DNA from 3 places in the Kitasatospora sp. NPDC127060 genome. Region 1 is predicted to be linked to each of the others. Evidence: riboswitches for the same ligand, from Rfam matches in the RefSeq annotation. Region 1 holds a riboswitch; each other region holds the start of a gene.
What was found. Region 1 has a riboswitch for thiamine pyrophosphate ahead of ACFWIS_RS17515 (purine-cytosine permease family protein). Riboswitches for the same ligand answer to the same signal wherever they lie in the genome.
Positions count from the first base shown of each region.

Region 1 (3,264 bases):
CGCGCCCCGCCCGGCAGCGGCTGCCCCGGGCGGAGCCGGCCGAGCAGCGGCAGCATCCGTTCGATCAGGAACACCCGCCGGTAGTCGGGCGCGGCGGCGGCCACCCGGTTCAGCGCGATCGAGGAGAAGCTCATGATCCGGGCGGACGGGCGGTCGCCCTCCCGGACGGTGCCGATCTTGAACCGCTCCAGGGCCCGCAGCAGCTCGGCCTCGACCCGGCCGCGGAAGCGCACCGGGTGCTTGGTCTCGATCGCCAGGTCCACCGGGCGGCCGCAGTCCACCACCAGCTCCAGCAGCCGCTCCAGTCGCAGCACGCCGCGCAGCTCGGGGTCGGTGCTGGGCCGGCCGGTCTTCCAGGCGCCGAAGTCGTACGCCTCCAGCTCGGCCAGCGTCATCGCGGAGACGGTGCCCCGGCCGTCGGAGACCCGGCCGATCCGGCGGTCGTGCACGCAGACCAGGTGGCCGTCGGCCGTCACCCGGACGTCGCACTCGACGGCGTCCGCGCCCTCGTCGAGCGCGCGCCGGTACGCCGCGAGGGTGTGCTCGGGCAGGGCGTGGGAGGAACCGCGGTGGGCGATCACCTGGACGGAGGGCGCGGTGCGCGCCGCCGCCGGGGGCAGGTCTGGGCTGGTCACGGCCCCCACGATAGGGGGCGCGGGTGACGCGGAGGCGAAGCCGGTCCCAACCTGCGGGGCCGGCTCCGCCTCCGGGGACTCGGCGGGATCCGGCGGGGACTCAGCCCCGCGCGGTGCGGCGGGTCAGCGGGGTGAGCGCCCAGGTGGCCAGCGCCGGCACCAGGAAGGCGAACAGCGAGGCGGAGGTCCACTGCTGCGGGGTGAAGTGCAGCGCCTCCTGGGCGGAGGTCCAGAAGTCCACCCACCAGTCGGCGACCGCGGTCGGCGCGATGAACTGGTAGACCGCGAAGCCCAGCACCCAGGGCAGCAGCATCAGCCAGCGGGACGGCGCCCGCTCGGAGAGGTCCCAGCCGTGCCGGCCGGCGCCGAAGAAGTAGTCCACCGCCAGCACCGCCAGCAGCGGTACGAAGACCGAGCCGATCAGGCCGAGGAAGTTGCTGTAGGTGTCGGTGAACCGGTCGATCCGCAGCGCCAGCACGGTGATCAGCACGCCGATCCCGCCGCTCAGCACCCGGCGGTCCACCCGCGGCAGCAGGTTCTGCAGCGACATCGCCGTCGAGTAGACGTTGGCGAAGGACTGGTCGGTCTCGCGCAGCACCAGCACCAGCAGGAACAGCCAGCCGGCCCAGACGCCGAGGAAGGAGTCGAAGATCCGGTTCGGGTCGCCGTCGGACTGCAGCAGCGCCATCAGACCGAGCACGTAGCACCAGACCTGGGCGACGGTGTAGCCGGAGAAGCTGCCCCAGAACGCCGAGCGCGGGGTGCGCGAGTGCCGGGTGTAGTCGGCGGCCATCGGCACGAAGGAGATCGACACCGCGATCATCGCGTCGGTGGCGCCCAGGAAGCCGTGCCAGTTGCCAGCACCCGGGTCCGGCACGCCCTGGCGGCCCAGCTGGACGGTGAAGTACACCATCGCCACCGCGACCGCGCCGGCCACGAAGCGGCGCAGCACCGCGATCGAGCCCAGCGGCCAGATCGTCAGCGCGGTGGTCAGCGCGCCCGCGAGCAGCACGAACAGCCAGCGGTAGCCGGTGGTGTGGGCGACGGTCTGCGCGCCCGCCGAGATGGTCAGCAGCTCGAACACGCCCCAGCCGATGCACTGGACGATGTTCAGCACGGTCGGCAGGTAGGACAGCCGGGTGCCGAACAGGCCGCGCAGGTTGGCCATCGCCGGGGCGCCGGTCCGGGCGCCGATCAGCGCGGCCACGCCGAGCATCGCGGTGCCGACCGCCGTACCGGCCACGATCGCGGTCACCGCGGCCGCCAGCGACAGCTCGCTGCCCTTGGCGCCGAGCACGGTGGCGGCGGTGGAGAAGCCGATCAGGCTGACGCCGAGGTTCATCCAGAGCGCGAAGTGGTCCCGGAAGCGCAGGGTGCGCGGCGGCTCGGTGTCGAGGACCAGCGGCGCCTCGACCCGGTGGTCGAGCAGCGCGGTCGCGGCGGGGGCGGGGAAATCCTCGGACGCGGGCGCGCCCGGAGAGGAGGATGGCGAAGCAGGCGGCATGGCCGATACTCCCTACGCCGGCATTACCCGGACAGGTTCCGGCGGTCAGCGCCCCCTCGACGGCCCGCCGGTCACTCGCCTGGCGTACGGTCGACATGCGCACTCTCAGCCTGGTCGGTCCAAGCTCCCGCGTGTCAGTTTGGAGCGACAGGCTAACCGGCACGGGTACGAACGCCAAAGGCCGGTGGGTGCGCGGTCCGCATCGCGGGACGCCCGGCGGGGGTGGGGAGCCCGGTCGTCGGAGGCGGCTAAGGATTCTTATGAGTTCTTCAGAGGGGTCCTTACGGCAATCGAATCGTCGGTGCGAAAAACTATGGTCCTTGGTTCTGTCAGCTATGGAGGTCGTCCGTGAGCACCGAGCGCGAGGTTGGGCCCACCGGGCCGCAGGGGGAGCAGCCCGCCGGGGCCGCGGAGGCGGCGGCCGCCGTTTCCGACGGCACCGCTCAGGGCGGTCACAAGCCGACGATGGCGTTCAGCCGGGTTCCGGAGCCGGCCGCCGAGCCTGTGGCCCAGCCGGTCGTCGAGCCGGTGGCCGGGCCGACGGCGGCCGACGCCCCGGCCGAGGGCGCGCCCGCCGGCAGCGGTCACCAGCCGACCATGGCGTTCAGCCGGGTCCCGGAGCCGGCCGCCGAGCCCGTGGCCCAGCCGGCCGCCCAGCCGGTCGCCGAGGCGCCGGCCGCGCAGGCCCCCGCCCCGGCCGCGCCCGCGCTGCCGCCGGGCACCCCGGGCACCAACCCGTACGCGACCCCGAGCCACGGCGTGCCCGCCGCCGGCGCCCAGGAGGGCTACGGCGTCCCGGCCGCCAACGCGCAGGAGCCGTACGGCGCCCCGGGCGCCGGCGCGCCCGCGGCGCAGGGCCACCACCCCTTCGGCGCCGGCCAGCCGCTCGGCGGCTGGGGCGCCGGCCACGACGCCGGCTCCGGCGGCGCGGGCTACCCCGGCGGCCCGGGCGGCCCGCTCGGCTACCCGGCCGAGTACCCCGGCGGCCCGACCGGCCCCGGCGGCCCGCGCAAGAAGCGCGGCGGCCTGGTGGCCCTGCTCGCGGCCGTCGCGCTGGTCGCCGGCATCGCCGGCGGCGCGATCGGTGTGGTCGCCACCGACCACGCCAACAGCAGCCCCTCGGCG
Region 1 is NZ_JBHXEG010000027.1:79,576-82,839, forward strand. Features, by position in the region: gene ACFWIS_RS17510 (glycerophosphodiester phosphodiesterase) at 1-635, opposite strand, end outside; gene ACFWIS_RS17515 (purine-cytosine permease family protein) at 736-2,139, opposite strand; TPP riboswitch at 2,132-2,280, opposite strand; gene ACFWIS_RS17520 (trypsin-like peptidase domain-containing protein) at 2,488-3,264, shown strand, end outside.

Region 2 (3,264 bases), on a different contig from region 1:
GACCAGCCCCTGGCCGTCGATGAACGCCGCCGGGACCTGCAGCGACTTGTTCGGACCGCGCCGGACGGCGATCAGGCCGCCGTTCTTGACCAGGTCACGCACTTCGGTGACCCGGACCCCCCACTGCTCCGAGATGTCGGGCAGGTACACCCACTCGGTGACCAGGGCTTCAATCTTGCTTTCGATCTCACTCACGCCACCAGACTGCCACCTCCGCGGCCCGCCGCGCACCAGCCGCTACCCCGCGACCGCCGACTTCAGCGGTACCGAGGGGTCCGCGGCGAGGGCGCGGTCCAGCACCGCGCCGCGCTCGATCAGCTTCCGGCCCTGGGTGAGGTCGCGCGGCCGGTCCACCGCCAGCAGCGCGCTCGGCACCCCGTCGCGCAGCCACAGCACCGTCCAGCCGGCGTCCTGCGGGCCGCCGCGCCAGAGCAGTTCGTCGCCCCCGGTGTGCCGACCGGCGTACTGGACCATCCGCCCGAACTGCTCGGACCAGAAGTACGGCACCGGGTCGTACGGCTCGTCCGCCCCGAGCACGGCGGCGGCCGCCGCCCCGCCGGACTGCAGCGCGTGGTCCCAGTGCTGGACGACCAGCCGGGCGCCGGAGCGGGTCGACGGGTAGCTGACGCAGTCCCCGGCCGCGAACACCCCGGGCAGGCCGGTGCGCAGCCGCCCGTCCACCACGACCGCGCCGGAGGCGTCCAGCTCGACGTCCGAGCCGGCCAGCCAGCCGGTCGCGGGCCGGGCGCCGACACCGACCACCACCTCGTCGGCGGGCAGGTGGGAGCCGTCCGCCAGCAGCACCGCCCCGGGCTCCACGGCGGCCACGCCGACCCCGCAGCGCAGCTCCACCCCGGCCTCGGCGTACCACGCGGCCGTCACCGAGCCGACCTCGGTCGGCAGGGCGCCCGGCACCGGCGCCGGACCGGCCTCGACCACGGTGACCTCGCAGCCGGCCTGCCGGGCCGCGGTGGCCACCTCGGCGCCGATCCAGCCGGCGCCGACCAGCACCAGCCGCAGCCCCGGGCGCAGCAGCGCGCGCAGCGCCAGCGCGTCGTCCAGGGTGTGCAGCAGGTGGGCGCGCTCGGCGCCGGGCAGGGCGCGCGGGACGGCGCCGGTGGCGATCACCAGCGAGTCGTACCGGAGGTCACCGCCGTCGGTGTGCAGCACGCCCGGGGTGAGACCGGTGGCGCGGCGGCCGGTGAGCAGCTCGATGCCGAGCCCGTCGTAGTCGATGTCCAGGGTGGTGGCGTCGGCCTTGCCGAGCAGCACGTCCTTGGAGAGCGGCGGCCGGTCGTACGGCGCGTGCGGCTCCTCGCCGACCAGCAGGATCCGACCGCGCCAGCCGCCCTCCCGCAGCTTCAGGGCGCACTGCGCCCCGGCCAGCCCGGCCCCGACGACGACAACCACCTGATCCGTTCCGCTCAGCTCTGCCACGCCCGTCACTGTACTCAGCGCCGCACGGCCGCCCGGGGCCGTCCACCCTTCGTACGGCCCTTCGGCCGGGCCGACCCCCGGCGTTAAGGTGGACGCACCACACGGGAGCCCGGCGTACCGGGCTGAGAGGCGGGCTGGCACGGCCCGCGACCGTCCGAACCTGATCCGGGTCATACCGGCGAAGGGAGAAGAGCAGCTTTGTCACGCTTGCCAGCAGGCAGCCGCGCGGACGTGCTGGTGATCGGCGGGGGCGTCATCGGCCTCGCCGTGGCCTGGCGCGCCGCCCAGCGCGGGCTGCGGGACGTGGTCGTGGTCGATCCCGACCACGGCGGGGGCGCGGCCGGGGTGGCCGCCGGGATGCTCGCCCCGGTCACCGAGGTGCAGTACGGCGAGGAGCCGCTGCTGCGCCTCGGGACGGCCTCCAACCAGCGGTACGAGGGCTTCGCCGCCGAGCTCACCGAGGCCAGCGGCGGCCTCGACACCGGCTACCGGCGGTGCGGCACCATCGCCGTCGCGCTGGACTCCGACGACCGCGAGGAACTGCGCGAACTGCACGCCTTCCACCAGCGGCTGGGCCTGGACTCCAGCTGGCTGACCGGCCGGGAGGCCCGCCGGCTGGAGCCGATGCTCGCGCCCGGCGTGCGCGGCGGACTGCACGCCGCGGACGACCACCAGGTGGACCCGCGCCGGCTGCTCACCGCCCTGGTCGCCGCCGGTGAGCGGGCCGGGGTCCGGCTGCACCGGGGCGAGGCCGTCGAGCTGCTGGTGGAGGGCGGCCGCGCGGTCGGCGCCCGGCTGGGCTCCGGGGAGACCCTGCACGCCGAGCAGGTCGTCCTCGCCGCCGGCCCGCACAGCCACCGGCTGCCCGGGTTGCCCGAGGGGGTGCTGCCCGCGGTGCGCCCGGTGAAGGGGCAGATCGTCCGGCTGCACGTCCCGGACGCCTACCGGCCGTTCCTGTCCCGCAACGTCCGCGCGGTGGTGCGCGGTCAGCACCTGTACCTGGTGCCGCGGGAGAACGGCGAGCTGGTGATCGGCGCGACCACCGAGGAACAGGGCTACGACACCACGGTGACCGCCGGCGGGGTGTACGAACTCCTGCGTGATGCCCATGAGTTGGTCCCGGGCATCACCGAACTCCCGCTGGTGGAGACCTCCGCCGGGCTGCGCCCGGGCTCGCCGGACAACGCCCCGCTGCTGGGCCCGACCTCGCTGCCCGGACTGGTCGCCGCCACCGGCCACTACCGCAACGGCGTACTGCTCACCCCGGTCACCGCCGACCTGCTCGCCGACTACCTGACGACCGGCGAAGTCCCTGACCTGGCAAGGCCGTTCACGCCCACCCGGTTCTCCTCCGCATCCCCCCTGATGAAGGCCTCCGCATGACCGAGATCGCTCTGACCGTCAACGGCGAGCCCCGCGAGGTGCCCGCCACGACCACCCTCGCCGAGCTGGTGGCCACCGTCAGCGCCGCCAACACCGGTGTCGCCGCCGCCCTCAACGAGGCCGTGGTGCCGCGCAGTTCGTGGTCCGGGACGACGCTGGACAGCGGCGACCGGATCGAGATCCTCACCGCCGTCCAGGGGGGCTGAGCCATGGCCGACGACCTTCTCACCATCGCCGGGGCGACCTTCTCCTCCCGGCTGATCATGGGCACCGGCGGCGCGCCGAGCCTGGAGGTCCTGGAGCGTGCCCTGCTCGCCTCCGGCACCGAGCTGACCACCGTGGCCATGCGCCGGGTGGACGCCACCACCCAGGGCTCCGTCCTGGACGTGCTGACCCGCAACGGCATCCGGGTGCTGCCCAACACGGCCGGCTGCTTCACCGCCG
Region 2 is NZ_JBHXEG010000048.1:54,209-57,472, reverse strand. Features, by position in the region: gene ACFWIS_RS24725 (Rv2175c family DNA-binding protein) at 1-195, opposite strand, end outside; gene ACFWIS_RS24720 (NAD(P)/FAD-dependent oxidoreductase) at 238-1,437, opposite strand; TPP riboswitch at 1,529-1,641, shown strand; gene thiO (glycine oxidase ThiO) at 1,645-2,820, shown strand; gene thiS (sulfur carrier protein ThiS) at 2,817-3,026, shown strand; gene ACFWIS_RS24705 (thiazole synthase) at 3,030-3,264, shown strand, end outside.
Region 2: it holds a riboswitch for thiamine pyrophosphate, as region 1 does, so the genes downstream of both, thiO (glycine oxidase ThiO) here and ACFWIS_RS17515 (purine-cytosine permease family protein) in region 1, are expected to answer to the same signal.

Region 3 (3,264 bases), on a different contig from region 1:
GCTTCCACCACATCACCGAGGAACTGCGGGTCCTGGTGGTGTTCTCCCCGCCGGAGGACTGACCCCGTCCGTCCGTCGTAGAGTCGGTCGTATGACCCGCAGCCTCACCGACGAGCTCTGGGCGTCGATCGAGCCGATCTACGCCGAGATCCTCGCCCACCCCTTCATCGGCGGCCTCACCGACGGCACCCTGCCGCGCGAGGCGTTCCGCCACTTCGTCGTCCAGGACTCCCACTACCTGCGCGACTACGCCCGCGCGCTCGCCGTCTGCGCCGCCAGGGCCCCCGGCGAGGCCGACGTCCGGGCCTTCGCCGACGACGCGGTCGGGGCGCTGGCCGCCGAGCAGGGGATGCACGCCGAGTTCCTGACCGCCTTCGGCGGCACGACCGAGCAGGCCGCCGCCGAACCGGTGCTGCCCACCACCCGGGCCTACACCAGCTACCTGCTGGCCACCGTGTACGGCGGTTCGTTCGCCGAGGCGCTCGGCGCGGTGCTGCCCTGCTACTGGATCTACGCCCGGGTCGGCGAGGCGCTGCTCGCCCAGGGCTCCCCCGACCCGCTGTACGCCAAGTGGATCGCCACCTACGGCGACGAGGCCTTCCAGTCCGTGGTGCGCCGGGTGCTGGCGCTCACCGACCGGCTCGGCGAGGAGCTGTCGGCGGCCGAACGGCGCCGGGTGGTCGAGCACTTCGGGACCACCTCGCGCTACGAGTGGATGTTCTGGGACGCCGCCTGGCGCGGGGAGCGCTGGCCGGTCTGACCCGCCCCCCGCCGTTTCTCGGGGGTCTTCCCGGGGGTGCGGATAGGGGTGATCTAGGGGTTCTCTCCGGGCCGCAGGCCCTCGTTCCGCCGCCTGCGCCCCCGTACGATCGAAGCATCGGAAGCAAGCGGGATGCGGCCACCGAACGGCAGCCGGCCCGAGGGGAGAAGAGGAACCGACATGGCTGAGCTCTGGAAGTCGCTGCCCTCCTGGGTGCGCAACATCGTCATCCCGGTGCTGGTCCTGGTACTGGCCTGGAACATCATCGCCTTCGTGTTCGGCGTGGTCGGCGCCCTGCTGAGCATCGTGATCAAGCTGCTGGTGGTCGTCGGCATCGCCGCCGCCGTGGTGATCCTGGTCAAGAAGGCCGCCAAGAGCTGACCCCGCTCCGACCGCCGCGCGGAGCACTTCCGAAGGCCCGGCACCCCGTCCGCGGGGGCCGGGCCTCGGCGTTCCCGCCGTCCGTCCGGGTCCTTCCGGTGGCCGTCGCCCGGCCGATTCCGTTCGGAGACCGTCTGGACCTGCGGCGATCGGCTCGCTACCGTGTTGGGCGTCATGTGCAGGCAACACCGCCTGCGACGCGGGAGCTCGGAGCACCGGGCTGAGAGGGCGCTGACCGGACCGTCGACGGACGGACCGACGGCTGCGTCGACCGCAGGAACCTGGACCGGGTAATGCCGGCGTAGGGAGTAGAGGTCAGATGACCACGTTCGAAGCACAGCCGCAGCCTGCCCACAGCGCCCCCAGCAGCGAGCGCACCGGTTACCCCACCCCGGCCTGGCGCAAGGCCTACCGCGACGGATCCCGCCCCGACCTGCGGGTCCCGTACCGCGAGGTGCAGCTCACCAACGGCCGGACCGTCCCGCTGTACGACACCTCCGGTCCGTACACCGACCCGGCCTACGAGCCCGACGTGCGGCGCGGGCTGCCCGCCCTGCGCGACTCCTGGATCCGCCAGCGCGGGGACGTCGAGGAGTACGACGGCCGCGAGGCGCGCCCCGAGGACGACGGGATCAAGCACACCTCCCCGCGCGGCGGCAACCTGCGCAACCTGGACGCCGTCTTCCCTGGCCGCCCGCGCCGCCCGCTGCGCGGCCGCGGTGGTGTCGCCGTCACCCAACTCGCTTACGCCAAGCGGGGCGTGGTGACGCCGGAGATGGAATTCGTGGCGCTGCGCGAGGGCCTGGAGCCCGAGTTCGTGCGGGACGAGGTGGCCCGCGGCCGGGCCGTCATCCCGGTCAACGTGAACCACCCCGAGGTCGAACCGGCCATCATCGGCACCAACTTCCTGGTGAAGATCAACGCCAACATCGGCAACTCCGCCGTCACCTCCTCGATCGAGGAGGAGGTGGAGAAGATGACCTGGGCCACCCGCTGGGGCGCCGACACCGTCATGGACCTCTCCACCGGCCGCAACATCCACACCACCCGCGAGTGGATCCTGCGCAACTCCCCCGTGCCGATCGGCACCGTGCCGCTCTACCAGGCCCTGGAGAAGGTCGACGGCAAGGCCGAGGAGCTCAGCTGGGAGGTCTACCGGGACACCGTCATCGAGCAGTGCGAGCAGGGCGTCGACTACATGACGGTCCACGCCGGCGTGCTGCTGCGGTACGTCCCGCTCACCGCGCGCCGCAAGACCGGCATCGTCTCGCGCGGCGGCTCGATCATGGCCGCCTGGTGCCTGGCGCACCACCAGGAGAACTTCCTCTACACCAACTTCGAGGAGCTCTGCGACATCCTGGCGCGCTACGACGTCACCTTCTCGCTCGGTGACGGCCTGCGCCCCGGCTCCATCGCCGACGCCAACGACGAGGCGCAGTTCGCCGAACTGCAGACCCTCGGCGAGCTCGGCCGGATCGCCCGCGAGCGGGACGTCCAGGTGATGATCGAGGGCCCGGGCCACGTCCCGATGAACAAGATCAAGGAGAACATGGATCTCCAGAAGGAGATCTGCGACGAGGCGCCGTTCTACACCCTCGGCCCGCTCACCACCGACGTCGCCCCCGGCTACGACCACATCACCTCGGGCATCGGCGCCGCCATGATCGCCTGGTGGGGCACCGCCATGCTCTGCTACGTCACGCCCAAGGAGCACCTGGGCCTGCCCAACCGGGACGACGTCAAGACCGGCGTGATCACCTACAAGATCGCCGCCCACGCAGCGGACCTCGCCAAGGGCCACCCCGGCGCCCAGGCCTGGGACGACGCGCTCTCCGACGCCCGCTTCGAGTTCCGCTGGGAGGACCAGTTCAACCTGGCCCTCGACCCGGAGACCGCCCGGGAGTTCCACGACGAGACCCTCCCCGCCGAACCCGCCAAGACGGCCCACTTCTGCTCGATGTGCGGCCCGAAGTTCTGCTCGATGAAGATCAGTCAAAAGATCCGCGACGAACACGGCGACGGCTCCAGCGCAGTGCAGAGCGACTTCGACGCCGAGGCGCTGGCCGGCATGCAGGCCAAGTCCGAGGAGTTCGCCGCCCAGGGCAACCGCGTCTACCTGCCGA
Region 3 is NZ_JBHXEG010000016.1:21,336-24,599, forward strand. Features, by position in the region: gene ACFWIS_RS12190 (cupin domain-containing protein) at 1-62, shown strand, start outside; gene tenA (thiaminase II) at 92-760, shown strand; gene ACFWIS_RS12200 (DUF5326 family protein) at 941-1,141, shown strand; TPP riboswitch at 1,331-1,466, shown strand; gene thiC (phosphomethylpyrimidine synthase ThiC) at 1,461-3,264, shown strand, end outside.
Region 3: it holds a riboswitch for thiamine pyrophosphate, as region 1 does, so the genes downstream of both, thiC (phosphomethylpyrimidine synthase ThiC) here and ACFWIS_RS17515 (purine-cytosine permease family protein) in region 1, are expected to answer to the same signal.